Regions from separate parts of the Sporomusa sp. 246TCP1 genome, predicted to be linked through region 3. Evidence: riboswitches for the same ligand, from Rfam matches in the RefSeq annotation. Region 3 holds a riboswitch; each other region holds the start of a gene.
What was found. Region 3 has a riboswitch for thiamine pyrophosphate ahead of thiC (phosphomethylpyrimidine synthase ThiC). Riboswitches for the same ligand answer to the same signal wherever they lie in the genome.

Region 1 (5,157 bases), 2.2 Mb from region 3:
TAATGTTGCCTTAACTTATTACAATAGAGCCATTCAATTAGATCCGCAGTTTGCAGAGGCCTATGAAGGGCGTGGGACTGTTTATTATCGCCAAGGTAAATTTGACTTAGCATTAGCCGACTGTAATAAAGCGCTTCAATTAAAACCACAGAATGCAAGTACTTATTGTGTTCGGTCGGGGATTTACCAAATGCAAGGTCAAGCAAACTTAGCTGCAACTGATCTGCAAAAATATTATGAAGTGGCATTGGAAGAATGTAATAAAGCGCTTCAATTAAATTCGCAGGATGCTTATACTTATCAGCAGCGTGGAACTTTGTATGAATGTCAAAGGGACAGGTCCATTGACACACAAAATAGCCAAGGCGCAGATTTACCACATCATGCTACGAGGTAATAGCGGAAAAATATTCAGAGAAGAAGACAAGTCAAAAATGCTTTACACTGGAAGATAAATGTGTGAAGCTCAGTTGTGTCAAAGGACCTGTCCCCATGACAGGATGTTCAATTTTTTGCAGGAGTTTTATATTTTATGGTAAATAGTTCTATCTTAGCAGGGGGTTTATAGATATTCTTGCGTTTCCTGGAAATGATTGGGGGTATATGGTAAGTTGCAAGATAAAACAAAGCTGACAATTGATGCATATAATAAAAACTTTGCTGGTTATGCTGATAAATTTATGGATTATAGGCCATATGCTCAGCGCGTTATCGAGTTTGCGGATTTATTAGAAGATGATTTTAAAGTATTGGATATTGGTTGTGGGCCTGGAAATGTGGCTAAACAATTATGTGCCTTAAAGAGATTAGAGATTACTGGCATTGATTTCTCTTCTGAAATGATAGCAATAGCTAGAGTCAGTGTTCCAGAGGGAATTTTTCAGCTTCAGGACTGTCGCAAAGCAAGCTTTTTGTCAGAATATTTTGATGCAGTAGTACTTTCCTTTAGTATTGTTCATTTGGAGGATGACGAGGCGAAGGAAGTATTAGCTAATGCCGTAAAATGGCTCAGGAGTGATGGTTATCTTTATGTAAGCTTTATGGAAGGAAAGCAGGCTGGCTTTGAGACGACCAGTTTTTCTTTACAGCCGCTATATTTTAATTATTTTCAAGAAGCTAAAATCGATGCTATTCTAAAAGTGAATGGAATCGATTGCTTTCATAGTGTACGGCAAAATTATTTAGAGCCAGATGGGAGTAGCACTACAGATGTTTTCCTGTTTGGGAAAAAACAGCAGAGATAGATTTTGGTGAAAGGAGCTGACTATGTTAATGCACGCGAATAAAAGTAGTTTCATAAATTGGCAGAAACAATTCGCGACCACCGTTATCAGTGTAGCAATATTGCTGTTTAGCATCACACCAGTTGCTGCCGAGTCCCAGCAGGTTATGGACTGGAATAGTGCGCTCGCTGCAATTGATGCCCAGATTCAGGCCCAAGGAACCAGCCCGGCGCAGACTGTGAGTGGCCAGAGTGCAGTGAACATTGTTCCTGGTGTTACTGATGCTTTGTTAGAACAAAAAAGACAAATTTTGCTAGTTGCGGGTTTTACTAATTTTTCCAGAAAAAATTACTATAGTAATTTTTATTCGTTTACAAGTACGCCAGGTATTACTGATACAGCGGTTCGGATTGTGGAAACTGAGCAAGACATGAAATTAGTCCGCAGGGGCAATCATCTGAAATCAGATGAGATTACCCAGGGTTATTTAGGCGCATGGTGGTCAGATAAATACTATTCTGTGGCAGATTCACGCAATGCACAGGCGATATTGGCTGGCTGGGGTTCTGATTTACAGGATATTTATGTAATTTCCGTACCAAAGGGAACTGAGCTTATTGCCGGTACCGCAGCGCCAATGGCTGCTGGCAGTGAATATCGCAGTGGGGGAGCGTATCAGTATTGGAAACGTAGCGGTCAACCGGAAAATACAATGTCCTGGCTGGTATATGCTTTGTATGCGCCTAATTATCTATCAGGTTATAGTGCGGCAATTACCAATGGGCAAAACCTAAGCCGGGGGATTATTGACGATTTAGACCTGCATATGTATGAGCTGCGTAATTCTCAGGTCGTAGCAGGTAAAGAAAATAATACTATTTGGGTAAGTCCTTTTGGCAATGATACAAGCTACAGGAATGGTTCTGGATCCAACTATCATGCTCAGACGAAAGGCATGCAGTTGGGCTGGGAAAAACTAGTTAATGGGGCTGTTGTTGGGGAAAAGAATAAAATGTATGTTGGTTTCATTGCTGGACATGGAGAAACTAATCAAAGGAATACGGCAAGTAATGTGAAGAATGAGATAACAGGAAATTATGGTGGCCTCTATTCCGTAATCAGGATGCCAGTGGAGGCCGGCCATTCCGGTTATTTTAATGCAGTCTTACTATATGGCAACCTGGATTTTACCAACAATGTGCCAGGTTATTATGGGTATGGTCTTAAACAGCAGTATTCGGGACGGCTATTTGTTACTTCGCTGGAGCATGGTGTGACTTTTCAACAGCAACATGGTCTGGTACTGGAACCACAGGTGCAATTATCGTATATTGGTATTCATCAGAGAGACTTTACCGATAATGTGGGAGCAAATGTGTCGTTAAAAAAAGGTGATTCTGTACAAGGGCGGCTGGGCCTGCAACTGCGCAAGGCGGTAATGCAAAGTAACGGAACAGTAATGACTACCTCGCTCGGGGTACATTATATTCATGAGTTTAAGAGTGATAATGCAGCCGATATTTCGGGTGAGCAAAGCCAAAACAGACTTGGAAGCAATATGTACCAAATTAATTTGGGGTTAAAGGCTGGTTTAAGTGGCAATTTATATCTAGACGGACAATTCAGCAAGCTATTTGGTGATAAGCGTGGTTGTCAGGGAAATCTGTCCTTAAAAGGATATTGGTAAGAGTCGAACGTGCTTTGCACCTGTTTACTAGACAGTATTTTATCATTTGTAATAATTTGTTAGTAAATTGCTTGTAGATAGTTGAAAATGGTGATTAGATATGTTACGATGAGCCTAAAAGAATATTGACATTTCAAGGGGTGCTGGAAAGGCCGGCTGAGATATAGATCTAATAAAATCTATGACCCTTTAACCTGATCTGGATAATGCCAGCGTAGGGATGATGGTATAGAGTGTTTTGTACTTTAAGCGCATCCTTGTGGGTGTGCTTTTTATTTTTTATAAAAAGGAGTGTTATATTGAATGTCGAATGAAAATAGTACATTAGGGTTTAATCATTACTTGTTTTTGTGGTTTGGTGCGGCTGTATCTATTGCTGAGATTCTAACAGGCGGACTCTTGGCTCCACTTGGTTTTTACAATGGCGTAGCAGCTATTGTGACTGGCCATGTGGTCGGAACTGGTATTTTAGTGTTGGGTGGGGTAATTGGTACTCAGGAGCGGATACCGGCGCTGGTATCAACTCGGATTTCTTTTGGCGAATATGGGTCTTATTTATTTTCAGTGTTAAATGTTTTGCAATTGGTTGGGTGGACGGCAGTTATGATTATTGCGGCTGCCCGCTCAGCGAACGAGATTGGTAAGCTGCTCTGGGGATTGGACCAGCTTTCTGTATGGACAATTAGCATTGGTGGCTTAGTCCTCATATGGATTGTACTTGGCCGGGAAGGTGGCCTGAAAAAAGCCAATATGGTGGCTGTTTTCCTTTTGCTTGGTATCACCATCGTGTTAAGTACTGTTGTATTTAAAAATAGCGCTGCGTTAACTGCGCCACCTGCCGGGGGCCTGTCTTTCGGCCAGGCCGTAGAATTAAGTGTTATTATGCCGCTTTCCTGGCTGCCCTTGATTGCGGATTATACACGCTTTGCCAAAAACAAAAAAAGTGCCGCCTGGGGGAGTGGCTTGGGTTACTTTGCTGGCAGCTGCTGGATGTATATTATTGGACTGGGAGCTGCCATAGCTGCTGGCAATGCAGAACCTTCGTCCATGATGCTGGCTGCTAATCTTGGGCTGGCTGCACTAGGAATTGTAGTCTTGGCAACGGTAACAACTACTTTTTTGGATGCCTATTCCGCAGGTGTGAGTTTTGCAAATATGTTTCCTAAACTCAATGAGAAACGGGTAGCTTTAGTTATGACGGTGATTGGCACAATAGCTGCTTTGTGGTTTAATATTGAGCAGTATGAGAATTTCCTCCTGGCTATTGGCTCTGTTTTTGCACCCTTATTTGCCGTTTTGTTGACAGAGTATTTTATTATAAAAAATCGCAAGGTTCAAGCTAAAATACTAATTAACTGGGGAGCGCTACTTATTTGGGCGCTAGGAGTAGGCCTGTACTATCAGTTTATTAAGCTGGACTTTGTGCTGGGCGCTACCATACCAGTAATGATAATAACAGCGTTACTATATAAAGTAACATGGGGGGTTACGAAACAATGGAAATACTGCAAAAAATAGCAGATAGCCTCTTAACCTTGAAGACTAAGAAACCACTGGTGCATCATTTAACTAATTACGTTACGGTAAATGATTGTGCCAATATAACCCTGGCGATTGGTGCTTCGCCAGTTATGGCTGATGATATTGAGGAAGTAGAAGAAATGGTGTCATTTGCGGCTGCCTTGGTAATAAATATTGGAACGTTGAATTCCCGGAGTATTGAATCCATGGTAGCTGCCGGCAAAAAAGCCAGGGAGAAAAAAATCCCCATTATTTTTGACCCAGTGGGGGTGGGCGCTACCGCTCTTCGTACAGCTACGGCTAAGAGAATTATTCAGGAGGTTTGTCCTACGGTGATTCGTGGCAATATGTCGGAGCTGAAAATGATTGCCGGCGTTGCTGCAGATATCAAGGGTGTTGATTCTGTTGCTGATGAGGTAGACGGAGAAAAGGTGGCGCGGCAGCTTTCGCAAAAACTGGGCTGCGTAATTGCTATTACTGGTAAGCAGGATATTATTGCCGGCGGGGAACGGGTGTGTCGTATTGATAATGGACATGCTATCTTGTCGCAGGTAACAGGTACAGGTTGTATGGCCACTTCTTTGATTGCTTGTTACTGTGGCGCAACAGACGATTGGTTTACCGGCGCAGTTGCCGGTGTGATGACCATGGGCTTAGCTGGTGAGTTGGCGCACCAATCATTACAGGTGGGAGAAGGTATTGGAACCTTCCGGGTTCGCTTGTTTG
Region 2 (5,157 bases), 2.1 Mb from region 3:
GTACCAATTTGATGAATAGTACTTTTAGTATTGACGGGCTGGATTGCGCCGACTGCGCGGCTAAACTGGAGAAAGGCATCCGCAAACTGCCGGGCGTGCAGGAGGCCCAAGTAAATTTTGCGGCGGCCAAGCTAAAAGTAGTGTATGATAAGACACTTTTAGAGGTGGCCCAGATTACCAAAACCGTAAGCGGCTTTGGCTATAGTGCGGCGATACTGCAGGTTGCCCAGGACGCGCCGGGATATCATACGTCGGTGCTTAGGATTGCGGGAATGGACTGCGCTGACTGCGCCGCTAAACTGGAGAAAAAGATTACCGCTTTAGCCGGGGTCCGGTCAGCCACAGTAAATTTTGGCGCCGGCAAATTGATGGTCGAGCATGCTCTGACCGATTCCAAGATTATCAAAGCTGTACAGCAGGCGGGTTATCAGGCGGTCAGTGACGGGCCGGCTGCCCGGCTTGGCGCTCAGCCGGTCGGTGCATGGTGGCGCAAGCCGCGAACGATGGCTACGAGTATTTCCGGGGTCGCTTTGCTGGCCGCCATCCTGTTGGATTGGGTCGGGATGAGTGAAGATATTATTATTCCACTCTATTTTGCGGCTATAGCTGTCGGCGGGTATCATGTGGCAAAGAGTGGTCTATATGGTCTTAAAAGCCTGACTATGGATACCAATTTCCTTATGACCATTGCAGTCGTTGGCGCAGTAGCCATCGGGGAATGGAGTGAGGGTGCAACCGTTGTGTTCCTGTTTTCGCTGGGCAATGCCCTGCAGGCCTATACGTTGGATAAAACCAGGGAATCTATTCGCTCCTTGATGGACTTAGCGCCGCGGGAAGCGCTGGTGCGGCGGGATGGTCAGGAACTGCGGCTGTCAGTGGCAGAAATTGTGGTTGGCGATGTCATTATCGTCAAACCGGGCGAGCGCATTGCTATGGATGGTAATGTTGTGAACGGCATTTCTACCGTTAATCAGGCACCGATTACCGGCGAGTCCATGCCGGTGGAAAAACAGGTCGGTGATCTGGTGTATGCCGGAACAGTCAATGAACAGGGTGCTTTAGAAATCGCTGTCACCAAACTGACCGCCGACTCGACACTGGCTAAAATCATGCACATGGTGGAAGAGGCGCAGGCGGACAAGGCACCTATGCAGCAGTTTGTTGATATTTTTGCCAAATACTATACACCGGCCGTTATTCTGGCGTCGTTAGGTTTGATGTTCATTCCGTCGCTTGTGTTCAATCAATCCTTTGATCTTTGGTTTTACCGGGCATTAGTGTTGCTGGTCATCTCTTGTCCGTGCGCACTGGTCATTTCCACACCAGTATCGATTGTATCCGCTATCGGCAATGCTTCGCGGCGCGGGGTGTTGATTAAGGGTGGGGCATATTTAGAACAGATGGGGCGCATTCAGGCAGTGGCCTTTGACAAAACTGGGACGCTGACCATTGGTAAACCGATGGTGACCGATGTGATGCCGTTAACCGGTATAGCCAAAGAAGAACTGTTACTGTTGGCCGCGGCGGTCGAAAGGTGGTCAGAGCACCCGCTGGCCCAGGCGATTGTTGCCAAAGCTGGTAATGCACCTTTAAAGTCAGTAATCAAATTTAAGGCACTCATTGGCCGGGGAGCCCAGGCCAATGTAGACGATCAGACGGTGTATGTCGGCAATCGCCGCTTATTTGAAGAAATCGGGCACGCCTTGGCGAGCTACGAAGAGCAGTTGATTCAGTTGGAACAGCAAGGCAAGACTGTGATGCTGGTCGGTACAAAGCAGCAAGTACTGGGTGCCATTGCTGTCGCTGATACATTGCGGGAAAATAGTATGAAGGCGCTTGCCGCGCTACAGGCCGCCGGAGTGAAAAATATGGCGATGCTGACTGGTGATAACAAGCGGGTGGCAGCAGCTATTGCTGATAAATTAAATATAGATGCTTTTTATAGCGAACTGCTGCCGGAAGACAAAGTGTCGGCTTTAAAACAATTGGCTCATAAGTATGGCAGCGTAGCCATGGTGGGGGACGGCGTCAACGACGCTCCTGCCATGGCTACAGCCACTGTGGGTATTGCTATGGGGGTGGCCGGATCAGATACGGCGCTGGAAACAGCCGATATTGCGCTCATGTCCGATGATCTGAGCAAACTGGCCTATGTTATGAAGCTCAGTCGCAAGACGGTGGCAATTATCAAGCAGAATGTTACCTTTTCTTTGGTGATAAAATTATTGTTTGTGCTGGGCACTTTCGCTGGTTTCGTCAATTTGTGGCTGGCAGTGTTAGCCGACACCGGCGCTTCGCTTTTGGTAACACTAAACGGTATGCGCCTGGCGCGGGAAATAAAGTAAGTAGTTAAATTTGGTTCTCTTTAAATTTGTTGCTGACTTGTCTCTGTCGTCTAATGGTCATTTCAATTCGTTCAATTGGCAGCATTCGCATGATAATTACGCAAACAATGCATTCCACACTTAGATAGCTTGCGTTAAATAGGAATGAATATAGATATGGCGATACCCCCGGCGGCGCATAGCTGGTAAAAAACACGATACCGGAAAGATAATGGAATATAAACCGGCCAATAATACCAACGACAGTTCCCAACAGATACTGGTCTTTGAAATACCCTGCTAAGCCTAAAGCCATAAAGGGTAACGGGTAATCAAATAACACCTGTATCGGATGCAAGACATAGGGATCTTGGATCAAATTAATCAAACCATATAAAAACCCGGTGAGATACCCGACCTCGGGACCGTAAAAAAACGCCATAAGGAGTATAGGAATCATACTGCCGAGAGTTAGGCTGCCCCCCTGAGGCATATTGTATAGTTTAAATGCGTGCAGAATGGCGGCCAGAGCAAGTGCAAGTCCGATATGAGCCATCATCCGGGCGTTGAATGTAACCTTCTTCATCCGCAGCAACGCTACGACTAACAAAATGACTCCCCCTAGAGTCAATAGCGTAGCCGGGCTTGCGGCAATCGTTGCTATGTTGTCTACCAAGTTGCTTTTCATACCTTTACCTTCCATTGAATTAGTATAAGCCGCAGTCTCTTTGTAGGACTGCGGCTTTTTCCTGTTACTTGCAAGTCGCTTCCCTACGCTGGTATTACCCAGATCAGGTTAAGGGTTAATGAAATACTGATTTCATCTCTCAGCCCGGAGGCACCCCTAGCATATTTGGTATTTTATTCCATAATAACACTGTTTTATTAACACAGCAAGTAATTTATAAGTTTTGTAACTTTTGTTCTTATTTTTCACGCTTCCATTGTAAATAAACTCCCAATAAGCCTTTATCCACTGACACAGATGCTTCCTGGCAATCGCCTAACGGTTGATTACTAATTGCGTAAGGCAGGTTGCGTTGGAGTTCGGCTTTTTGTAAAGGCCAGCGTACACCGTCAATCGTAACACCTAAACAGCAGTTTGATAGGGAAATCAAAGATATGATATCAGGTATTATCTCAGCTTTTATCATTACTGTATCTTGGTCTGATAAAAAAAACAAGACTTCAGATTCATCAGCGGCAATACCTTTGACGCCCAATGTTTCCCAACCGGCTAATGTTTGTATGTTGCTAAAAGCATGGTCAAACCGTCCTCCCCATACACCGGAGACAACCGCGGTAGTCGTACCATACATTTCTTTCGCTCTAAGCATAGCAAGCTGAAGATCGGTATAATCCTTATCTTCAGGATATATCTCAACAGGAACATTCAGACTCTTCCCCCAAGCCCATGCTTCCGGGCTGGCGCTGTCGCCATCACCGATAATTCGTGCCGGTGTTATACCAGTTTGCTGACAAATATGGATACCACTATCAATACACCATACGGGGAAACCTTTTGCTATTTTTTGAAACCATTTTTTTTCTGGCGGTCTCCCGCCTGCAGTCATCATCAGCGTTACCTTTGGCAGTGGTTTTCTAAATGTAAGCTCAGCTTGCGGTAGTTTTAAACTATGCACCATTTTTTACACCTGTCCAATTTCCAATTCTTCAGATTGTTTACTTCACCCTCTTTGCCTTATAATCCTTCTTTACCCTAAAAGGGCACTGGTAAAAATGACATTCCAGATAATTAGGCAACAGCCATGAAAAGGATTTATTATAGCTTTGTGGAATTTTCTAATAGCAAGGTAGAGATTTTTATTTAATTTATTTTTTCTTTATTTTAAGAGGAGTGTGGACATATTGCCGGAAGACAAGCCCAAAAAACCAGCGAATTTAGTGTATGGAGTAGAAGATAGCATGCCATTAAGATCATTTATTCCTTTGGTCTTACAGCAAATTATTATGTTGTCGGTTGATTTGATATTTCCGGTGCTCATTGTTTCGGCTATTGGAGGTACAACCGAATTGGCGCAAAGCGTTGTCAGCCTGATGATGGTTGCCATGGGAATTGGCACACTGATGCAGGCATGCCATAAAGGGCCGCTTGGTTCCGGATATTTTTGTGCACAGGAAACTGGTGCGCCTTACTTTCCTGCTTCTGTAATGGCAGTGAAGGCCGGTGGTTTTCCACTGATGTTTGGTATGACCATAGTAGCTGGCCTATCTCAGATATTGATGAGTCGGGTGCTACATAAAATGCGTGTTCTGTTTCCGGTGGAAATTACTGGTCTGATTGTTACAATGATGGCTGTTTCTTTTATCAATTACAGTATTCCGAGTTTTGTCGGTCTGGATAGAAACGAGGGAGTAAGCGTTGCTGCCACAGTTGGGATATCCTGTTTGACACTGGCTGTAATCATCATGATGCATGTGTGGGGTACGGCTAGGATGCGTGAGTATTCTATCCTCGGCGGAATTTTGGTTGGTTATGTGATTTCGTATTACACGGGAGTTCTTACTGAAGCCCATCTAACCAAATTTGTGGAAGCTCCATTTTTTGCCTTCCCGGACATGGGCCATGTCGGCTGGTCATTCGATACCTCTTTGCTGGCTCCATTCTTGGTAGCTGCATTTTGTTCCAGCATCAAAACTATCGCTAATATTTCTACTTGTCAAAAAGTTAATGATGTTAATTGGCAACGGATGGATATTCGAACGGTGAGTAAGGGGCTCTTTTCGGAGGGCTGTAGTTCGATAATAAGCGGGCTTTTAGGTACTATGGGTCAAACCACCAGCTCTGGCAGTGTCGGATTGTCTGTAGCTA
Region 3 (5,157 bases):
GGTTGCCTTGTGCTATGCAGGCGATATTCTGGACCCGTCGCGCTCTAAGTATGACCTGAAATATTATGTAAATATGGCAAAAGAAGTTGAACAAGCCGGCGCGCATATTTTGGCCATCAAAGATATGGCTGGATTATTAAAACCTGAGGCCGCCTACAGGCTGATTTCGGCCCTTAAAGAGGCTGTAGACCTGCCTATCCACTTGCATATGCATGACACCAGCGGTAACGGAATTTACACATACGCCCGGGCCATTGATGCCGGTGTAGACATTGTAGATACTGCCATCTCCTCGTTAGCCGGCATGTCATCCCAACCCAGCAGTAACAGCTTATACTACGCCTTACAGGGCCATGACAGGCAACCCCACGTGAATATTGACAGCTTAAATAAATTATCCCACTACTGGGAAGATGTTCGCACCCATTATAAAGATTTTGAAAGCAGTCTCCTTTTCCCTAACCCCGAGGTTTATCAGCATGAGATGCCTGGTGGTCAATATAGCAACCTCAAGCAGCAAGCCAAATCGCTAGGGCTAGAAAGCCAGTGGGATCGCGTCAAAGAAGTATATCGTCAAGTTAATGACATGTTTGGCGATCTTATCAAAGTAACTCCTTCATCCAAAATCGTTGGCGACATGGCCCTGTTCATGGTTGAAAATAACCTGACAGAAGACGACATTTACAAAACCGGTGATAGTTTAGACTTCCCTAACTCTGTCGTGGAATTCTTCTCCGGGCAGATTGGCCAGCCATACCAGGGATTCCCCCAAGAACTGCAGCGCATTATACTGAAGGGTAAAGCGCCCTTAACCAAACGTCCTGGTGAACTACTGGAAGATACCAACTTTGACCAAATCCGTAATAAACTATCCGATGTTCTGACTCGCCCGGTAACCGAAAAGGATGTGCTTGCTTACTCCCTCTACCCCAAAGTATTCTTAGATTGGGTTAAATTGACTGCAATCTATGGTGATGTGTCGATGTTAGATACCCCAACCTTTTTCCATGGCTTACTCCCACGCGAGGAACTCCAAGTCGATATTGAGGAAGGTAAAACACTTGTAATTAAGTTTATATCTATAGAAGAACCACTTCCTGACGGCACGCGGATTGTCAACTTTGAGCTTAACGGCTTACCACGCGAAGTTATTGTTAAGGATCGAAGCTTCAAAGCCATTACGACTACGAAAATAAAAGCGGAAAGGGACAATCCTGGCCAGCTTGGTGCTTCTATGACCGGAAAAGTAATTAAAATTATGGTGAAAAGAGGAGATCCTGTTAAAAAAGGCGAATACTTACTTGTTACTGAAGCCATGAAAATGGAAACAACGATACAATCTCCATTTGATGGTGTAGTTAAAGAGCTTTATGTAAAACCTCAGGATTCTGTAGAAACAGGCGATTTATTAATCGAACTCGTGAAGATAGCAGAAGCATAAAGCGTAGTTCCTGTCATAGTTATAGCTAGGGGTGCCAGATGTGGCTGAGAGGAATTCAATTCCAACCCTCGAACCTGATGTGGTTAATACCACCGTAGGAAAGCTTTATACCAAACTAAAAGAAGCTTGCCCACGTTTTCTCCCCCTCTGCTATAACTAAAAATACACTCATAGAGGAAGGGGAAAAATATGTATACTACACAAATGGATGCCGCGAAAAGAGGCATTATTACCGAACAAATGCGTATCGTAGCTCAGGAGGAAAATATCGATATTGAGCTATTACGCCAACTAGTAGCAAATGGCCGTGTTGCTATTCCTGCCAATAAGCAGCATACTAGTCTTAGTCCCAAAGGGGTTGGGGAAAAACTACGCACCAAAATCAACGTCAACCTTGGAGTTTCCAAAGACTGCTGCAACCTTGAACTTGAATTAGAAAAAGTAAAAAAAGCCATTGACCTCAAAGCGGAAGCGATTATGGATTTGAGCTGTTACGGTAAAACTCAGGAATTTCGGCGCAAATTGATTGAAATATCCCCCATCATGATCGGCACTGTACCTATGTATGATGCCGTCGGCATGCTTGATAAGGAGCTAAAGGACATCACCGTCGATGAATTTTTCTCGGTTGTTGAACGTCATGCTAAAGACGGTGTGGATTTTATGACCATTCACTGTGGTATGAACCGCCAAACAGCCGAACGGGTGAAAAAAAATAAGCGTCTCACCAACATTGTTTCCCGGGGAGGTTCACTTCTTTTTGCCTGGATGGAATTAAACAAGCAGGAAAACCCCTTCTATGAATATTACGACAGACTGCTGGACATCTGTGAAAAGTATGATGTGACTATCAGCTTGGGGGATGCCTGTCGTCCTGGTTCGATTAATGACTCTACTGACGCTGCCCAAATTGAAGAACTCATTACCCTTGGCGAACTAACCAAACGCGCCTGGGCCAGAAATGTGCAAATCATGATCGAAGGCCCCGGCCATATGGCAATTAATGAAATTGCTGCTAACATGCAATTAGAAAAACGTTTATGCCATGGTGCTCCCTTCTATGTGTTAGGACCACTAGTCACCGATGTCGCCCCCGGTTATGACCATATTACCAGCGCGATTGGTGGTGCCATTGCTGCGGCAAATGGCGCAGACTTCCTCTGTTATGTTACTCCGGCTGAGCATCTTCGCTTGCCCAATCTTGATGATATGAAAGAAGGCATCATCGCTGCCCGCATTGCTGCTCACGCCGCCGACATTGCCAAAGGAATTCCTGGTGCCCGCGACTGGGATAATCAAATGAGTGCCGCCCGGGCCGATGTAGACTTCTCCCGCATGATTGAATTATCGATTGACCCGGAAAAGGCCAGAAAGTATCGGGAAGAATCTGTACCTGAATGTGAAGATACCTGTACCATGTGCGGTAAAATGTGCCCTATGAAGAATATGAAAAAAATACTCAACGGGGATGACTTGAGTATTTTATAAGTTAGTGTACACTAATTACCTCAAAAGCTCTGTATTCTGCATTTAGCAGGTACAGAGCTTTTTTGCAGCTTAAGCCAAGGTTCAGGTTCTGAGTCAACCCTCCGCTTAAGCTTCTCTATTCATATATTTTTTCTCAAATGCTACTACAATTGCCCTTAATCTTTCATCAAGCTTCTTGATAGCCATCTCGCGGATGTCATCAGGAATACCAAAAAAGGCTTGCGCAATTCCCCCTGCTATACAGGCAATTGTATCACTATCCCCGCCTACAGAAATAGCATTTCTTAAAGCGTCTTCATAATCCCTGGCCTCTAAAAAGGCTATAATAGCAATCGGAACTGATCCCTGACAGGACACATCAAAACCATAATTAGGACGAATATCACTAATCTTTTGGTGAAGATCATAATCAAACTGCTTGATAATAAATTCTTTTATTTCGTTCTTCGAACTGTTGTTTCTCGCTAAATAAATAGCTGCTGCTGTTGCCTGGGCTCCTTTAATACCTTCAGGGTGATTATGGGTTACTGCCGCTGATTTTTCCGCCTCCCCCATAACCTCTGCCAAATTATTAAAAGCAAAACCGATAGGACTAACGCGCATAGCCGAGCCGTTTCCCCAACTATTGTACGAATCAGTACTATTTGATCGAGCCCAAGCTGCAAACTTCGGCCCATATCCTACTGTTGGGTACAGACTATAGTGCTCTTTAAACTTCTCAACATAGGATTTTCCGGATAATAAACTATCTGCTACTGCACAAGTTAGTACCGTATCATCTGTAAAAACAGATGCCGCTTGAAATAACGGAAATTTCTTGTCCTTTCGATTGTTCCACTCGTAAACTGAGCCAATAATATCTCCGGCAATTGAACCGATCATTGATTTTCCCCCCAATACGGACCGTACGCTCTCGGAAACCCGAGATATTATATGGATCAAGGCAGTTAGCCTTGGTCTTTTTGTATTTTCCTCCACCGAAATATACATTTTAATAATAATACTTGACAAATCAGAATCACCCCAATAATCGCGATGGAAGCACTTATTAGCCTACCTTCTCTGATGGTGGTGATTTTTTTGTTGAAAATGACTCGTTCTCATCAACAATTTCAGGATTTTCTGAAAGAACAATTGCAAATCCACTACTTAAAACGTGGTTTTTTAGAGCCGGTTTTGCTCCAACAAAAAGCCCTAGCCAGTATTTGGTGCAGCGATTTATCAAGAGTCACGGAAATTGTCGCTCATCGCTATTCCAAATCTTTCGGTCCCATTGCACGCGACCCGACCGATATGTTCCGCTCTTTACTGCTTATGGAATTACTCCATGAACGCTCCATTGACACTGGGTCAATTCCATGCGTTCGACGCCCATTTTTGCGGTCCTCAGCGGGTTTCTACCGGATGATGTTCCGGGGGTTGGTACTTTCTATGATTTTATCAAGCGCCTGTGGCTGTCTTCTTCGACACATCTTGCCAACATAGTCCGCAGGCCCCGGCGAAAACCCAAGAAGGGTAAGAAAAAAGGAGAAAAGTCACCACTTAAAAAACCTGGCGTCGTCAAGCGATTGATCGACCGCTATCTCGAACACCCTCCTGATTTTCATTCGCGTCCGCAGGACCTCTTCCAAAAGATTTTTAAAGAGTGTTTTGTAGTCCCCTCTGCAAAACACGGCATCTTGGGAGACATCTCTGCTCTGAGAATCGCCGGGGACGGGTCCTCTGTCCGCACGGGCGCTAGCCGTTACGGCAAGTTGATTTGTAATTGCAGAAAAAACGGCGTCTTTAAGTGCCGTTGTCCCCGCAAATTCTCGGACCCGGATTCTTCTTGGGGCTGGGATAGTTATCGCGAAGAATATTATTTCGGTCGTACTTTGTACGCCTTTACCGCTGCCGACAGTCCTTATGATTTGCCTGTGTATCTCAATTTTTTCAAGGCCTACCGGCATGATAGTCTTGCTTTTGTTTATTCCTTTTTTGATTTCATTCAATTGAATCCGGATTTTAAAGTGACCCAATGTCTACTTGACTCGGCTCATGATGCCTACGCCATTTACAATTTGCTTCATCGGTATGATATTGCTGCTTTCATTGACCTCAATACTCGTAATGAAGGAAATTGTTCCCATCAAGATAGAATCTCGTTTTCTAAGGAAGGCATTCCGATTTGTCCTGCCAAGCACATCATGGCCTACCATGGTTTTTGCAAGGACCGCCAGCGTCATAAA

Region 1: another riboswitch for thiamine pyrophosphate. It lies ahead of cytX (putative hydroxymethylpyrimidine transporter CytX); the one in region 3 lies ahead of thiC (phosphomethylpyrimidine synthase ThiC).
Region 2: another riboswitch for thiamine pyrophosphate. It lies ahead of thiT (energy-coupled thiamine transporter ThiT); the one in region 3 lies ahead of thiC (phosphomethylpyrimidine synthase ThiC).

The regions. Positions count from the first base shown of each region.
Region 1 is NZ_CM170492.1:4,156,159-4,161,315, reverse strand. It holds gene AC1ECB_RS19655 (tetratricopeptide repeat protein) at 1-397, shown strand, start outside; gene AC1ECB_RS19650 (class I SAM-dependent methyltransferase) at 612-1,244, shown strand; gene AC1ECB_RS19645 (autotransporter outer membrane beta-barrel domain-containing protein) at 1,267-2,910, shown strand; TPP riboswitch at 3,037-3,148, shown strand; gene cytX (putative hydroxymethylpyrimidine transporter CytX) at 3,214-4,428, shown strand; gene thiM (hydroxyethylthiazole kinase) at 4,407-5,157, shown strand, end outside.
Region 2 is NZ_CM170492.1:2,431,250-2,436,406, reverse strand. It holds gene AC1ECB_RS11705 (heavy metal translocating P-type ATPase) at 1-2,345, shown strand, start outside; gene thiT (energy-coupled thiamine transporter ThiT) at 2,350-3,012, opposite strand; TPP riboswitch at 3,076-3,180, opposite strand; gene AC1ECB_RS11695 (thiamine diphosphokinase) at 3,251-3,970, opposite strand; gene AC1ECB_RS11690 (uracil-xanthine permease family protein) at 4,194-5,157, shown strand, end outside.
Region 3 is NZ_CM170492.1:332,549-337,705, reverse strand. It holds gene pyc (pyruvate carboxylase) at 1-1,441, shown strand, start outside; TPP riboswitch at 1,459-1,559, shown strand; gene thiC (phosphomethylpyrimidine synthase ThiC) at 1,631-2,929, shown strand; gene AC1ECB_RS01610 (ADP-ribosylglycohydrolase family protein) at 3,035-3,811, opposite strand; gene AC1ECB_RS01605 (hypothetical protein) at 4,288-5,157, shown strand, end outside.